DNA from 2 places in the Solibacillus sp. FSL R5-0449 genome. Region 1 is predicted to be linked to the other one. Evidence: riboswitches for the same ligand, from Rfam matches in the RefSeq annotation. Region 1 holds a riboswitch; the other holds the start of a gene.

Region 1 (8,094 bases):
CAAAAACGGATTTATTAATGTTCTGGAAATGTGGTTTGCGGTTACACCAATTATTATGGCATTCGCAACAATCGCATTAGTGTTAGCCGAGTTTACAAGTTTCTTCCGTATTTTAGGGATGCCTTTTGAGCCGATTTTAGCGCTTCTGCAAATTCCTGAAGCCGGTGAAGCTGCACAAACGATGATTGTCGGTTTTGCGGACATGCTATTACCTTCTGTTTTAGGTGCAGGCATTGAATCTGAAATGACACGCTTCTTCATTGCGACAGTATCGGTTACACAATTAATTTACATGTCGGAAGTCGGCGGACTGATTTTAGGTACGAAGCTTCCATTAAAGCTTTGGGATCTATTCATGATTTTCTTAATCCGTACAATTATTTCGATTCCGATTATCGCAGCAATTGCGCATTTATTATTTTAATTAGACAATAAAGGGCTGCCGGAAAGTCAGATTTTCTACTGACTTTCCGGGCAGCCCTTTTACTATTTACTTCGTGCTCGTGAAGCCGCCGTCAATACGGATAACTTCCCCATTAATATACTCTGCTTTTGAAGTCAGCAGGAACGTTACAAGCTCTGCCACTTCTTCTGGTGTACCTAAACGTTTTTGCGGGATTCCCCCTGTAGCATTTTCCTTCATTTGCGGGTTTGCTTCATAAAAGGCTTTTACCATTGGTGTTTCAGTAGGACCTGGAGCGATTGCATTTACGCGCAGCCCGTCTTTCGCGTATTCCGCTACCATACTTCTTGTTAACCCGACAATCCCGTGTTTCGTTGCCGAATAGGTAACAACGGAATCCTGTCCAATTACACCGGCACTTGATGCCGTATTCACGATGGAACCGCCACCGTTTTTCAGCATTACATCCGCTACATAGCGCACACCATAAAGTGCCCCAAGCAAGTTGATGCCGACAATTTGTTCGATTTCTTCAATCGTAGTTTCTAAATAGTATTTCCCGCTGCCGGAAATCCCTGCATTGTTAAAAAAGTAATCAATTGAACCGAAATGCTTCATTGTTTCATCAACATAGTTTTTTACTTCTTCCGCTTTTGATACATCCGCTTTAATGAAAATAGCGTCTACACCATGTGCTTTTACTTGTTCAACCGTTTCATTTCCGCCTTTTTCACTGACATCCACTACCGCAATATTAATACCTTCCTGAGCCATACGGATAGCTGTTGCCTGTCCTAATCCGCTGCCTCCACCTGTAATAATCGCTGTTTTAGTCATCGTGTTACCTCCTGAAATAAGTTTTTGGATGTTGCCGATAATTTTTCTTTATACGAAAAATTGCCTTGCCGCAATAATTCATTTTTCCCCTTTGTTTTTCAAATAAACATTGGCAGGTGATTTAAGACTTGTTTCATACATAAGCTTTTCCTGTTCCGATCATGGATATGCACTTCAACGAGATTTAGAGCCGCGTTTCAAATTAAAGGAAATCTTGTCTGAATCAATGCTCAATTTCTCTATTAAACCGCTTTCATTATGGCATATTGATGAATTTTCATAATTTACAGAATTTTTACGCCATTACGACATAAATTTATGATAGAATAATATAATCTTTAATCAGATGACGGAGGTTACATGGAAATGGGAGTTACTCAACCGAATACGATTGCAGTCGAAAACGTATTAATCGCACATCATTTTTTAAAAGATGTTGTTGTACATACACCCCTGCAATTAAACGACTATTTATCAGAAAAGTATGGGGCAAAAATTTACTTTAAGCGTGAAGATTTGCAGCATGTTCGTTCATTTAAATTACGTGGTGCCTATTATAAAATCAAAAAAATCGAAACAGAGGCCCGTGCATCAGGTGTCGTCTGTGCAAGTGCCGGTAACCATGCACAAGGTGTTGCCTATGCGTGCGCAAAGCTGGAAATTAAAGCGACAATCTTTATGCCGAAAACAACACCGAAACAAAAGATCGATCAAGTGCGGATGTTCGGCAGAAGCTTTGTGGAAATTGTGCTGGCAGGAGATACTTTTGATGACTCTGCGGAAAGCGCACTTGCCTATTGTGAACAGGAGAACCGCATTTTTATCCATCCGTTCGATGATGCAGATGTGATGGCTGGCCAAGGTACAGTGGCGGTCGAAATTATGAATGATATCGAAGAACCGATCGATTATGTATTTGGCAGTATCGGCGGTGGCGGCTTAATGTCAGGTGTCTCTTCATACATTAAAAACTTATCACCTTCGAGTAAAGTTATCGGTGTTGAGCCTGCAGGTGCAGCCAGCATGAAATCTGCTTTCCAACATGGCGAAGTAGTTTCACTGGATACGATCGATAAATTTGTTGATGGGGCTGCTGTTAAATGTGTTGGGCATGATACGTATGAAGTATGCCGTCACTATTTGGATGATATTATCGCTGTTCCGGAAGGTAAAGTATGTACGACTATTTTAGATCTTTATAATAAGCATGCGATTATCGCCGAGCCTGCTGGAGCATTGTCGGTTGCTGCACTCGATTTTTACGCTGAGCAGATTCGCGGGAAATCGGTTGTCATCATTATTTCGGGAGGAAACAACGATATCGGACGCATGCAGGAAATTAAAGAGCGTTCGCTGATTTATGAAGGGCTGCTGCACTACTTCATCGTAAGTTTCCCGCAGCGTTCAGGAGCATTACGTCAATTTTTAACGGAAGTGCTTGGTCCGAATGATGATATTACAACATTTGAATATACGAAGAAGAACAATAAGGAAAGTGGTCCGGCACTGGTCGGCATTGAGCTTGCACATCGCGAAGACCACGCTGGATTAATTGAACGTATGTGCGCAAACGGTTTTGAGTATAAAGAAGTGAATAACGACAGTACACTGTTTGCATTACTTGTATAAATAATATTGTTAAAAAATTTAAAGACTCAATTTTCTTCAAGAGAAAATTGAGTCTTTTGCTTCTAAAATTGATTTCTGTTACGGGGGCGTAGCCGGCAGCTCGTGTTTTAGCAGTGCGAAAGATGAAACCGTCAGCACGAACACTCGCCCCTTCACTCCAATCAATTAATTAAGTTTTAATTCAAGCTATTGCTTACTCGTTAAAAGAAGCTCGAAATCTGTCTGGAACTTCTCATTTAGCCTAATAACGCGCGGTCTGAATTCATTTTTTCGCCGCGGATTTGTTCGAACTCGTGCATTAAATCCGGAATCGTCAAGTCCTGTTTACGGTCTTCACCGACTTCCAAAATGATTTGCCCTTTATCCATCATAATGAGGCGGTTCCCCAAATCGAGCGCCTGCTGCATATTATGCGTGACCATCAATGTCGTCAGCCGGCTTTCCTCGACAAGCTCTTTTGTCAGCTTTGTAATAAGTTCAGCCCGTGACGGATCAAGTGCTGCTGTATGTTCATCAAGCAGTAAAATCGCAGGCTTCGTAAATGTCGCCATTAATAAACTTAATGCCTGGCGTTCCCCTCCTGATAATAATCCGACTTTTGCCGATAAACGGTTTTCCAAATTTAAATGCAGTTTTTCCAATGACGTTTTGAAAAACTCACGACGCTTTTTATCAACACCGAAGCGCAATGAACGCTTCGTGTTACGAGAATAGGCAATCGCCAAGTTCTCTTCGATTGTCATTGTTGGTGCTGTACCTGCCATCGGATCTTGGAAAACACGGCCGATATGGACAGCACGCTTATATTCCGGCAGGCGGGTTAAATCATTGCCGTTAATTTCGACAGAGCCGAAATCTGGTGTTAATGCACCTGAAATCATATTCATCATTGTCGATTTCCCGGCACCATTACTGCCGATAATTGTAACGAAATCACCTGGTGCCAAATGCAAGTTAATATTGTCCAGCGCAATTTTCTCATCGGGTGTTCCTTCGTTAAATACTTTATTAATGCCATCTAATTTAAGCAAGGCTCTTCCCTCCCTGCTCAATATCTACTTTTGCCTGCTGTAACGCGAGACGCTCTTCCAAACGTTTTGCTTTTCTCTTTTTCTCTTTATATTTCCCTACGATTTGCGGGATTACCAGCGCTAAAATAACGATAACCGCCGTAATTAATTTCATATCCCCTGAGTCCAGCCATTTTACGCGTAACGCCAATGCGTAAATCATTCGGTAAATTATTGCCCCGGCAATAACCGCAAATGTGACACGAACAATCGACTTCGTTCCGAAAATGGCTTCACCGATAATTACAGATGCCAGACCGACAACAATCATACCAATACCTAATCCGACATCGGCAAACTTTGTATACTGGGCAATTAATGCACCTGATAATGCCACCATCCCGTTTGAAATTCCGAGTCCTAAAATGACTAATGAATCGGTATTTGCGGAAAAGCTGCGAATCATTCGTTTATTGTCGCCTGTTGCGCGGATTGCAAGACCGATTTCTGTTTTTAAGAACCAGTCTACTACTAGTTTAATAATTGTCGTCACAACAAGCATTAATATTAAAACACCCCAAGTTGTTGGAACAGAAGCTAAGCCCATTGATTTCAATACGTTTGTAATCGCGGAATCAATGCCTAAATTCGACCAGAAAGAACCGAACGTCGAAAAAACTGTTTCTGAATTTAATAGTGGAATATTTGGTCGTGTTACACCGGTATCTGAGCTTAATCCCATAATTCGAAGATTAATCGAATAGAGAGCGATCATCATTAAAATCCCTGCAAGCAGCGGATTGATTTTCCCTTTCGTGTGTAAAATTCCTGTCATACATCCAGCAATAAATCCAGCAACTGTTGCGACCAATGTGGCAAGAATCGGGTTATAGCCAAGCACGATCATCATCGCTGCCGTACCTGCTCCCGTTACAAAGCTTCCATCAACCGTTAAATCCGGAAAATCCAGCACGCGGAATGTTAAGTAAACCCCAAGTGCCATAATTGCATAGATGATCCCTTGCTCCACTGACCCAAACATAGCTGTAAACATCTCGAATCATCTCCTGACTTTTTAAAAGTTTTAAGCAAGTCAGCCTAAACATTTTATACCTGTTTAGGCTGACTTGCTTTTTTGTATAAATGTGAATTATTGTACTTCTGCTTCCCATTCAGGCTTAATTTCCAACCCTAAGTTTTCTGCAGTAGCTTTATTGATTACTAGTTTTAAGTTAGCCGGATATGCAGCCGGAACTTCTGAAGGTGCTTTGCCTTCCAATAAAATTTGTGCTGCCATTTGCCCTGCTTCATAGCCGATATCATAGTATTCGAAACCGTATGCAGCTAAACCGCCGCGCTCTACTGAATCAAGCTCACCGACAATAAGCGGTAATTTGTTTGCATCTGCTACTTCGATTACAGATTCTAGTGCCGAAACGACCGTATTATCAGTAATAATATAGAATGCATCTACTTTTCCTACTAAAGATTCTGCTGCCTGACGAACTTCAGATGAAGCAGATACTGCCGCTTCAACAATTGTTACGCCTTCTTTTGCTGCAATTTCTTTTACTGCCGCGATTTGTGCCACTGAGTTTTGCTCACCCGCGTTATATACCATCCCTACATTTGTTGCCCCTAATTCTTTAAGGAAGGCAACTGTTTTCGGCATTGTTTCCGGATGTAAATCAATCGTACCTGTTACGTTAGCACCAGGTGTTGCCATTGACTCGATCAATTCCGCCCCTACTGCATCCGTTACCGATGTAAAGATAACCGGAATATCAGAAGTTGCACTTTTTGCCGCCTGTGCTGAAGGTGTTGAGTTCGCGAAAATCAGATCTACATTTTCCCCGACTAACTGCTGGGCGATCGTCATGTTCGCACTGTTATCGTTGTTTGCAGATTTGTCTACGTATTCTGCTTTAATCCCTGCATCTTCAATTGCTTTTTTAAATCCTTCTTTTGCTGCATCTAATGATGGATGCTCAACAATTTGTGTTGTTCCGATTTTAAACGTTTTATCGCTATCAGCTTTAGCTGTATCCACTGCTTCGCCATTGGACGTCTCATTCGAAGATGTCTCGCTCTCTTCCCCGCCACAAGCAGCTAATAATAAAAGAAGCCCGAATAACAAAAAGGACAGCTTCATTAAATTTTTTCTCATCTTATTTCCCCCTAATTACTTTATCGATTTAAAGCACCGAACTTCATTTGGATGAAGTGTTGAAATAATATTACCGCGTCATTTTTAGATAGTCAATAACATTTAGAATGTTCTGAATTTATTCTAGGTAATGTGCCTCATTTCGGAATTTTGACAATACTCTTTAAACCGCTAAGCGACGCGGTTTGTTGAACTTTCTACTCTGTAAAATTTTTTGAAAAAAAAGTCCTATAAATCTTTACTTTTATTTTCAATATTGCTATGATTGCAGTTGCTTTGCGTGGTTCGTAACCATCCCACGTTAAAAAACTAGGAGGAATTTCATATGAAGGTAAAGTTTATTGCAGCGAGTGCCATTATTGCAGCATTATATATTGCTGTTACAATGCTTGTTGCGCCAATTAGCTTTGGGCAAGTACAGTTCCGTATTGCCGAAATTTTTAACCATTTAGTCGCATTTAACCCGCGCTATATGTTGGGTGTAGTTTTAGGTGTATTTATTTCCAATTTCCTGATGTCTTCAATCGGTCCCATCGATTTAGTATTTGGTGTCGGACATACGATTATTACACTGGGAATTTTCATATTCATTTGTAAGTTTGTGAAAAATATTTGGGCTCGTCTGATTATTAATACAACGTTATTTACGTTTACAATGTTTATCATTGCAGCACAGCTGAATATCGTGCTTGACTTCCCGTTCTGGGAAACTTGGCTGTTTGTAGCATTTGGCGAATTTGTTGTATTGGCGGTTGGAGCACCGATTATGTACACTTTAAATAAACGATTGGATTTCAAAAAATTAATCTAATTTCGATTGTTTCACCAGCTGATTTTTTTATGTCGGCTGGTTTTTTATTTAGAAAACTTATTTTAGAATTGTTTGACATTTCATTTTTCAGTGTTAGAATAAAGCATAATTCAAATTGTTATTTACGGTAGCAGGTTGCGGGAGCGTGACCACCGTTTTCGTTTAGTTGAGCTTAGTTGAGTAAATTGTTGAATAAGAAGAGTAGCATTTATCGTTTTGTCCAGAGAGCGTATGGCTGGTGAAAATACGCCAAAAGGTAAATGTGAATGGGCCTTATGAAAGCTGCCGGCGTTAGTCGGCGGACGGTACCCTGCCGTTATCAGGTTTAAGTGGAAGCAAGTTTTTTTGATTTGCTTCAAACGAGGTGGCAACGCGGTGAAAATCGTCCTTTCGCAAAAGTTAATTCTTTTGCTGAGGGCGATTTTTTTTTATTCAGCAAAGCTTTAAATTAATTACAGGATTGCTAAATAATCTGAATCGTAAAGGCGTAGTTTATTTCAAAAAAGGAGTGTTTCAAATGGTAGTTCAGCAACATTTTCGTACATCAATGAAAAAAGTAAATGGGGATTTACTGACACCGATTTCTATTTTCCAGCGACTGCAAGGTGAACGGAAGTTTTTATTGGAAAGTTCCTCAAAATATGATGGTAATGGACGCTATTCGTTCATTGGTGTCAACCCGCGTAAAACATATATCGGGACTGAAGATCAGCTTTTGGATCATACACATCATTCCAATAAAGCCTACACATATGAAGGCGAGCTGATCCAGTTGTTGAAGCAAGTGATGCCGCGCATTTCATCACATACAGAATATCCGTTTACAGGTGGCGGCATTGGCTATATTCACGCATTGCAGAAGCCGTTGCCTGAACTGCAGTTCCATGTTTACGATACACTCGTTATTTTTGATCATTTAACAGATGAAATTGCTGTTTTCCATACAAATATTGAAGCAGAGCAAGTGGCACCAAATATTGATCAACTGATTGAACAGCTGTTTACAACACAGACACCTGAACAGTCATCCTATACATTACAACATGTCGAAAAAGAGGAAAATGGAAGTTATCGTGCACAATTTACTGGCGAGGCCCTTTCCCTTTACCGGAAAATGCGCGTTGAACACGCTGCACCGTATATGTACTATGTCGAATTTGATGATTGCACAGTAATCGGCACATCAAAATCAAACTATATGCAAGTAAGGGACGGGAATATTTCCGTTACAAATGAT
Region 2 (8,094 bases), 1.4 Mb from region 1:
TACTGATTCCATAGCTTTTACTAAGCGTATAACGGTAATAATCCAGTGGAAATTGGAGGATGAATAACAACAAAGAAAGGAAAAACAGATACATTGCTGTTCTGAAAATGGACCATTTAAATTGTTTAGCACTCCATTTCTCAAACAGACGTGATATACCCGTAATTAAAATAACGAAGTAAAGCAGCCATTCCAATGGCGTCGTAATAAAGAACAGGAAATTCCTTGTCTTTGATAATTCTTCACTTAGCAGCAGTTCTTGCGTTGTAAGAAAAGTGCTTGGGTCAGCTGCTGTTCCTTGAAGAGCGGCTGGAATTCCACTATTTTGTCCAAGGAAAAAATACAGATACATTGCCACTACATACAGACCAAATCCAATGACAGCCATTAAACCCCATTTTTTTGTCATTCCTTTTACACCTCAATTCATTCGTTACCATATCCTATTATTGAAATGCGGAAATCATATCTCCCAAGTTGATCAATCTCAATTTTTGATGGTTCTATCCATCTTGGAATCTTCATAAATTGACTCAATCTAAAATCGAAGAAACAAGGAGCGTTTAACCATGTTGTTTGCTGTTCATTATTTGGAAAATAATACGCCTGTTCTAAGTCAGTGTTTAGAACGTATTCCTGATGTAGATGAGGATTTAAAAATAAAAGGGCGTAAAGGAAAAGTTGTAAATGTCGTGCAAATCGAAGAAAGTAAATACCACGTCCATGTCGTTCTAGAAAAAGTAATTAAAAAGCAAGATTTATTAAAAGACGATAAAAAGAAAAGACGTTGATCTAAGGGAAATTTGCCGGAAATAAAAGTAAAAATATAACAGTTTCCTATATACCTCTCCCTTTGTGAATGCTATACTAACTGGTAAGAACATTTTGTTTCTTATCCCGGTCTTGTAGCTCAGTTGGGAGAGCACCACCTCGACAAGGTGGGGGTCGCTGGTTCGAGACCAGTCGGGACCATCAAATTAATAGGCTCGTAAAATCCTTCTTTTTTTCCTTTTCTAAAATCTTGACAAAAAATCAGTAACCTTTCTAATCGGTTACTGATTTTTTAGATAGTCTCCCCTATTATTTTAAAGGTTTAATAATATAATCCTCACCTAAATCGACTATATTCAAGTTTAAATCTTTTGTCATTTCCTGTATCTCTGCCGGCTCAAGAGAAGTTCCAACAATCGCCTGTCCCTTCGTTTTTGATAATACTTCAAAAAGCTGCTTTTGACTCTTCACAGCCATTTGCTGCTGACCCGGTTCATCAAAAACCATTAGTCCAGGATGGTTTCCACCATACTGCTGACTTGTCTTATAAATAGCTATTACATAAGACCAGATTAATCGGATATTATCGCTTGCCGAAGAATTAAATTTAATATCAAAACCACTTACGATAGGAGTGTATTTATCATGTGAAATTGCAATTTCATTTGTTTTAATACTGGAAAAACTAAATTCCTTTAACAAGCTTAAAAACTCTTTCTCGAAATAAGCTAGCTTCTTTTTATCCAGTTCCGAGAAGTAATCTTTCGGCAAGGCTTCCTGTCTGGATAAATAATTTCGCCACTCTTCCTTTACATTATCAAAACGCTGGTCAATTTTTTCAAAAGAATTACTTGCATCTTGCAGCTTATTTAATAGGATTTTCAACTCCACCAATTTTTCCATTTCCTTCTTAGTAGGCAATTGTGGATTTTCACTTAATTCGGATTTATAAAGCCTTAACTCTCTTCTAGCATTATCAAGATGTTCAGAAATTGCATCATGCTTGGATCTCTTATTTTGAATAACTTTTTGCGATTGCTTTATACCGAAATTGAGTGTATTAATTTGTTCTTTTATAAAAGTTATATTCTCTGATAAATCTAATGGCTGGATACTTGTTTCTGGAGGCATAAGCGAATCTTCAACATGCTGATTACAAGTAGGGCATACACCAATAGAAAGGCTCGAATCCACCATTGAACCTAATTTGTACAGTTTTTCAGCTTCTTGATTTCGTTTTAAATCTATTTCTAAATTTTTAAGGTTTTCAATCATAGAACGATGATTGTTTCTTTCTAAATGTAAATCCTGTTTGATAGAATTTATTTCACTTTGCAATTGTAAAACAAGCATTTCTTGCTCTTTTACCTTCTTTTCGTACTCTGAGGTAACACTGGATATTTTGACAATATTATAGTTTTCTTTTTCTTTTATCGAGCGCTCTAATTGAAATATACGGTCAACAATTGAAACAAGTTTTTTATTCTCATCATACACATTTAACTTCAGCTCCTCTAACAGTGAAGGTTTTTCAGGAATACTCGTAACTTCCCCATGTATACTGACAACTAATTCTTCTATATCCTGTTTCAATGTAGACCATTTATTTGAAATTAAAGCCCTTTGTATTTTTAATTCTTCTCTCTCTTTCGTATTCTTGGTAACATCCATGTTCAATAAAAATTCAAATGCCCGTTTGGATAAATCTCTGATACCAAAACCTCCAGAGATAGGAGAGTAAAAACTGCTCCACCCTTTAGTTTGCTCCACAAAAAATAATGGAAAAAGGGTCTGAATATATAAAATCCTGTCCTTTCCTTCAAATGTAGGTACTTCAGGCAAATTCCATTCTAAAAAGCTGGCTAAAAAGGCATGAAATCCTGCTTTCTCTGTTGCAGAACCACTCATATGGACATAAAAATCTTTGGAATTCACTATTTCTTCTTTTGTGAGCTGAGGTCCAAAATGCACTCTTATTAATTTCTCATCAATGCTAGATGATTTTATCCATCGGGTCAGTGTTATAATATTCCCTTTTTGATTGGAAATCTCTAGCTGCACTTTGGATTCTAAAATCGGGACATCCTTTTCCAAATATGACAGCTTCTCTTTCAGCACAGGTTTCATGGTTTTTGCATTTCTTCCACCTAGCATTTCTTCAATGCCCAATACATAAAGTATGGAATTTAAAGTAGAACTTTTCCCTTTTGTATTTTTGGCTCTTAATATATTAAATCCTGACTGGAATGGAATATCGGTCCCAAATACTCCTTCAGCCGTATCAATCGTTATTTTAAAATAATTCAAATTTATTCGGTTCATGAGGAGTACCTCTCTTTAAATATTTGCAAAATGTACTTATCAGACAGACTTTTTTTAATTGTAGTTAAAAAATTTTTTTCTTCTAAGAATACATCTTCTTTCAGTATACTTTGTGCGAAAACTTCCCCTTTTTCAGTTAATGAGAATTTACCCGTACTATCATTGAATATAAAAACTCCCATTGCTACTCCGTAATTCAGCGCTCTATTTAAAAAGGGGTCAAAGCTGATAATTGGAAAGTTTCCCGTTTCCTTTAGATTCAGCAACCTTTCATAGCGGCCATGATTCTGCATGCCCCAGTTAAATAACTGTAGTTTTAACAGCGAAGCCGTCTGCTTCGTGGACGAAAGATGCAGAATAAGAGTTATCTGTGATATTCGGTACATCGGTCGCAATTCTGGGGAAATTGGCACTTTTTTTCTACTGAATCTAATTTCTTTTATTTCATCGAATGGCAAGTCCATTTTTTAACCTCCAAAATCCAGTGGGCAGTCAATAAGCCAGCTTGCGATTGCCTCATGGCACAAATCATTGTACACAGAGAATTCAAAAATATCATTGAAATCTTCCCCGATCAACGCAGTCCTATACTTGACCATGGTTTCTTCTAACAACTCTTTTGGAGCTAAATCTGACAGCAATGTCTCTTCTTCCAGATGACTTGCAATGGAACTTTTAATTCTCACTTGTTTCTCATATGCAGAACTATATGTCTGTTTCATGTAGTTTAGAATTTCCTGTCCCTTTATATAGTTTCGCACCTGTAAATCAATATATTTGTTAGTTTTTCTTTCCTTAATTCCTTGGTCCAAATGTTCAAAGAGATTCCCGATTTTCCTGTCTAATATTGCAATCGAAGACGTCTGGCACTGTTTCCAGTTAATAATTTCTGCTTCATCCGGCACTGATACTTCAATATTAATCTTTTCATTAAGAATACGTTTTACCTGAAGAATTTCTTTTCCGTAAAATAGCTCATCATGAGCAAGGACATCAAAATCATCATCTATTAAATCCTTCATAGTTTCATCTTTACGGTATTCGACCGCTTTTTCATGACAATGAGCAATAAGAGATTTATTAGTAATTTTCGGAGTAAGAAAAATCCATTTTTTTATTTTGACACCTTGAAGGAACTTTAATAATTGAGGCTTATATTTATTTAGTTTTTGTAGGTCTGTTGTCACTTTATCTCTTTGATGAGCATAAAGTTTAGCGGAATCATATTCATCGTCCGGACAGTAACACTGAAAAACTATTCCACTTCTTGTAAAACCCTCTATACCTAAATCGCCATTTGTATGCGCAGTCATTTCCTGATAACCATCAACTTCGTATTTCATTTTTAATAAGGTTTGACAATGTTCTTCCCAACTGTCCCCATTGTATGTACCAAAAGGTGTTTTGAGCATATTTCCCTCCGCACTATAAATATGTAGTTGCACTAATTATAATAGTAACATATTTTTACATTTTTAGTTAATATTTATCAATTATCTACATAGTCTTCAGAAAAATAAAAAAAGAGTAATACAAACCACTTGTTTACCCTTTTGTCCGCAATTTTTCCGCAAGATTTTTTCCAATTATTTTGTGTTACATTAGGTGGCGTTGTAAAAAATTCGCCAATGTCATTATCTGCACGCTAATGACCTAAAAACGTGGATCATCTTCTTATCAAAATCAATATCACCCCACTTTAACCCTAAAATTTCTCCTCTATGCATGCCTGTATAAATAGCAAGTAAAAAGGTTAAATAGTGTCTTTCACCGGTTATAATGACGTGCAGCAATATGCTTCCAAAAAAATCTCAAAAGAAGATGTCGTAGAAACAATATTGCAACCATTAAGTCTTACCGTTAGCATATAACAAAAGAGCTTAAAGAACATGAATAATTCGTGTTCTTTAAGCTTTATTCAAAACCTTATTTACGTCTGGGACGGTTCAGCTTAACTAATGTAAGTGCGGTAAAAATACGTAAGCATATTATTACATTAATCAGGCGGACATTTTAGATAGACGCTTTTCTTTATACACTAAACCTTGCGCTAAAAAAGCCGCGCCAATCATTTGCATGACTATTTTTACAATCACTTGACCCACTATAGCGGCAGGGACGGCTACCCAAGGGATAAAGCCTGCGCCCATTGGACTTAAGCCGACAACGACAAAAATAACTGAGTCTAACAAGCCGCCTACAATTCCACTATAAAACACACGCCACGCCATCGGTAATTTTAAACGTGTATAAATTTCTGTATCTGTCGTTTCAGCTACTAAAAATGACAAGGCGGAAGCTGCAACGATGACTAATGTATCTCCTAATGAAAAGGACACCACAGCTGATAAGACTAACGCCAGGAAAATAAAGAGGTATGTTTTTTTGCGGCCATATTTATTTTGAACAAGGTCTCGGAAAATAAATGTCGCCCCAATAAAGAAGGAGCCCATCGGTACAAGAAATATCCCGAATTCAAGTGGCATAAATCTCGCGGTTACGACATTTGCCGTAACAATTGATACTAAATAAAGTAAAACTCTTATCATAAAATCCTCCTATTTTAACGATTGTTCATAAGCTTCCATTCCTTGCAGACGAAGCTTACATGCTGGGCACTCCCCGCATCCATCCGCAATTATTCCGTTATAGCATGTCAATGTTTTGTGACGTACAAAGTCAAACGCACCTAGCTGATCTGCTAAAGCCCATGTCTCGGCTTTATTAATCCACATGAGTGGCGTATGAATAACAAATGATGTGTCCATCGATAAATTTAATGTGACATTTAAGGATTTCACAAAGGCATCGCGACAATCTGGATAGCCACTAAAATCGGTTTCACATACACCTGTCACAATATGCTTCGCGCCAATTTGGCTTGCTAAAATTCACTAAATTACGACCCGGCACAAACGTAGAGGGGAGCTCGCCTGCCACGCCTTCTTGTATTTCGATATCGTCACGCGTCAAAGCATTCGGTGCTAATTGATTTAAGAGCGACATATTTAAAATATGATGTCGTACGTTCAACTCCTGTGCAATCTGTTTCGCACACTCAATCTCGAGTGCATGCCGTTGTCCATAATCAAAAGTAACGACTTCAACCTCTTTAAAGTTTTTTAAAGCCCAAAACAAACAAGTTGTACTATCTTGCCCGCCACTAAATACAACAACGGCTTTCTCATGTTTCATTCTTTTTCTCCCCTTTCTTAAACCAAAAACAGCACTAAGAGGCAGTACTAGTTAATCTTTTTTTATAGAGGGTTGTTAATAACCGCTCTAGGCTATTTGAATAAAAAATTATCGATTATCAATTTTTTCAGGATATAAATCATGATTCATTAAACGATAGTTTGCTATTTCTTCATATTTCGTACCTGGACGGCCGTAGTTGCACCATGGATCGATTGAAATACCTCCTCGTGGCGTAAACTTGCCCCATACTTCAATATAGCGGGGATCTAGAAGTTTAATTAAATCATTCATAATAATATTTACACAATCTTCGTGGAAATCACCGTGGTTGCGGAAACTAAATAAATACAATTTCAGCGACTTACTCTCAACAATTTTTTTATCAGGAATATATGAAATATACATCGTTGCAAAATCCGGTTGCTGCGTAATCGGACAAAGACTTGTAAACTCCGGGCAGTTAAACTTCACAAAATAATCACGGTCTACATGTAAATTGTCTACAGACTCTAATACTTCTGGTGCATAAGCAAATGTGTACTTTACATTTTGATTTCCTAATAATGTTAAATCCTCTAATCCTTCTGTTTGGTGACGACCAGACATAAAAAAAACCTCCTTAAGTTAATACCGGAGTATTCCAAGGAGGGCGAACTATAACATCTCTAATCAAACTATTGGAGGCATAAAAAAAACCACATCCAATATGGACATGGCGTAATATACATGTATCCATAGTTTTTTATAGAGGGTATCAGCTATGAACCTCTCCTGAACAACTCAGGTATTTCAATAATTTACATTGTAGTATATATTGTTCTTACTGTAAATCAATATTTTCAAAATTATGGTTTTCTCTATATCCCAGTAAGCCTATCAGTAGGATTCATCTTAAAGAGAGATATAAGTTTGCTCTTAATCCATTACAAGACCGCCATCAACGACTAAATTCTGCCCAGTGATGGCACTTCCCCAAGGAGATGCAAAGAATAATGCCACTTCCGCTAAATTTTTTGGTGTTGCCACTCTTTGTAAAGGGGTTATGTTTTCAATCAATTGAAATACTTCTGCTGTTGTCACTTTACTTGCATCCGTTTGTTTTAATAGTCCACCAGACATCATATTGACTGTAACGCCATACTCCCCTAACTCTTTCGCCATGTTACGTGTAAATCCGAGCAATGCTGCTTTAGCTGTTGTATATTCATGATAAGCTACTACCGGATTCTGAAATAAGTTTGTCCCAATATTAATAATACGACCAAATTCCAGTTCTTTCATATCCTCAATGCATGCTTGAATACTATTTAAAGCACCCTTAATCGTTCCTTCAAATTGCTTATTGTAATCGGTCCATTGAAGCCCAAACACATTTTTTTGTGTGAGTGGATTAAATTCAAAATCAATCAATGCATTATTAACAATGGTTGTAATCGGGGTATGAAAATACTCTTTTGCCTTTTTAACCATTTGCTTCACTTCTTGTTGATTGCGGATATCTGCTTGTAAAGCGATAACTTGAGAACCCAAACTTTGTGCTAAATGTTGCGCTTTTTCCTCACTCTTATAATAATTCAGTACGACATTAGCTCCCTCTTTGACAAATGCTTTTACGAGTTCTTCTCCAACACCTCTACTTGCGCCTGTAACTAAAACGGTTTGTTCATGTAATTTCATCATCATTTCCCCCTAATTATTTTTTGTCAGTTGTTTGAATAACCAGACCATTTTCAAACTTCCCATAAAACTCTATCCGTTTTCCTCCTCGCTGGATTTAGATGGACGTAAGTGCAAAAAACGTCT

Evidence for each region. Region 1 has a riboswitch for preQ1 ahead of MKY27_RS02430 (QueT transporter family protein). Riboswitches for the same ligand answer to the same signal wherever they lie in the genome.
Region 2: another riboswitch for preQ1. It lies ahead of queF (preQ(1) synthase); the one in region 1 lies ahead of MKY27_RS02430 (QueT transporter family protein).

What each region holds. Positions count from the first base shown of each region.
Region 1 covers NZ_CP150239.1:484,342-492,435, reverse strand. The annotation lists gene MKY27_RS02460 (YjiH family protein) at 1-424, shown strand, start outside; gene MKY27_RS02455 (SDR family oxidoreductase) at 491-1,240, opposite strand; gene ilvA (threonine ammonia-lyase IlvA) at 1,601-2,869, shown strand; gene MKY27_RS02445 (ABC transporter ATP-binding protein) at 3,106-3,900, opposite strand; gene MKY27_RS02440 (ABC transporter permease) at 3,893-4,933, opposite strand; gene MKY27_RS02435 (ABC transporter substrate-binding protein) at 5,030-6,046, opposite strand; PreQ1 riboswitch class I at 6,321-6,365, shown strand; gene MKY27_RS02430 (QueT transporter family protein) at 6,372-6,857, shown strand; T-box leader at 7,037-7,250, shown strand; gene MKY27_RS02425 (metal ABC transporter ATP-binding protein) at 7,375-8,094, shown strand, end outside.
Region 2 covers NZ_CP150239.1:1,876,898-1,884,991, forward strand. The annotation lists gene MKY27_RS09175 (M48 family metallopeptidase) at 1-409, opposite strand, end outside; gene MKY27_RS09180 (hypothetical protein) at 570-791, shown strand; tRNA gene MKY27_RS09185 (tRNA-Val) at 900-972, shown strand; gene MKY27_RS09190 (hypothetical protein) at 1,081-3,093, opposite strand; gene MKY27_RS09195 (hypothetical protein) at 3,090-3,557, opposite strand; gene MKY27_RS09200 (hypothetical protein) at 3,561-4,505, opposite strand; gene MKY27_RS09205 (hypothetical protein) at 4,728-4,820, opposite strand; gene MKY27_RS09210 (VUT family protein) at 5,094-5,639, opposite strand; partial or broken gene queC (7-cyano-7-deazaguanine synthase QueC) at 5,652-6,288, opposite strand; gene queF (preQ(1) synthase) at 6,397-6,897, opposite strand; PreQ1 riboswitch class I at 7,020-7,066, opposite strand; gene MKY27_RS09225 (3-oxoacyl-ACP reductase) at 7,207-7,968, opposite strand.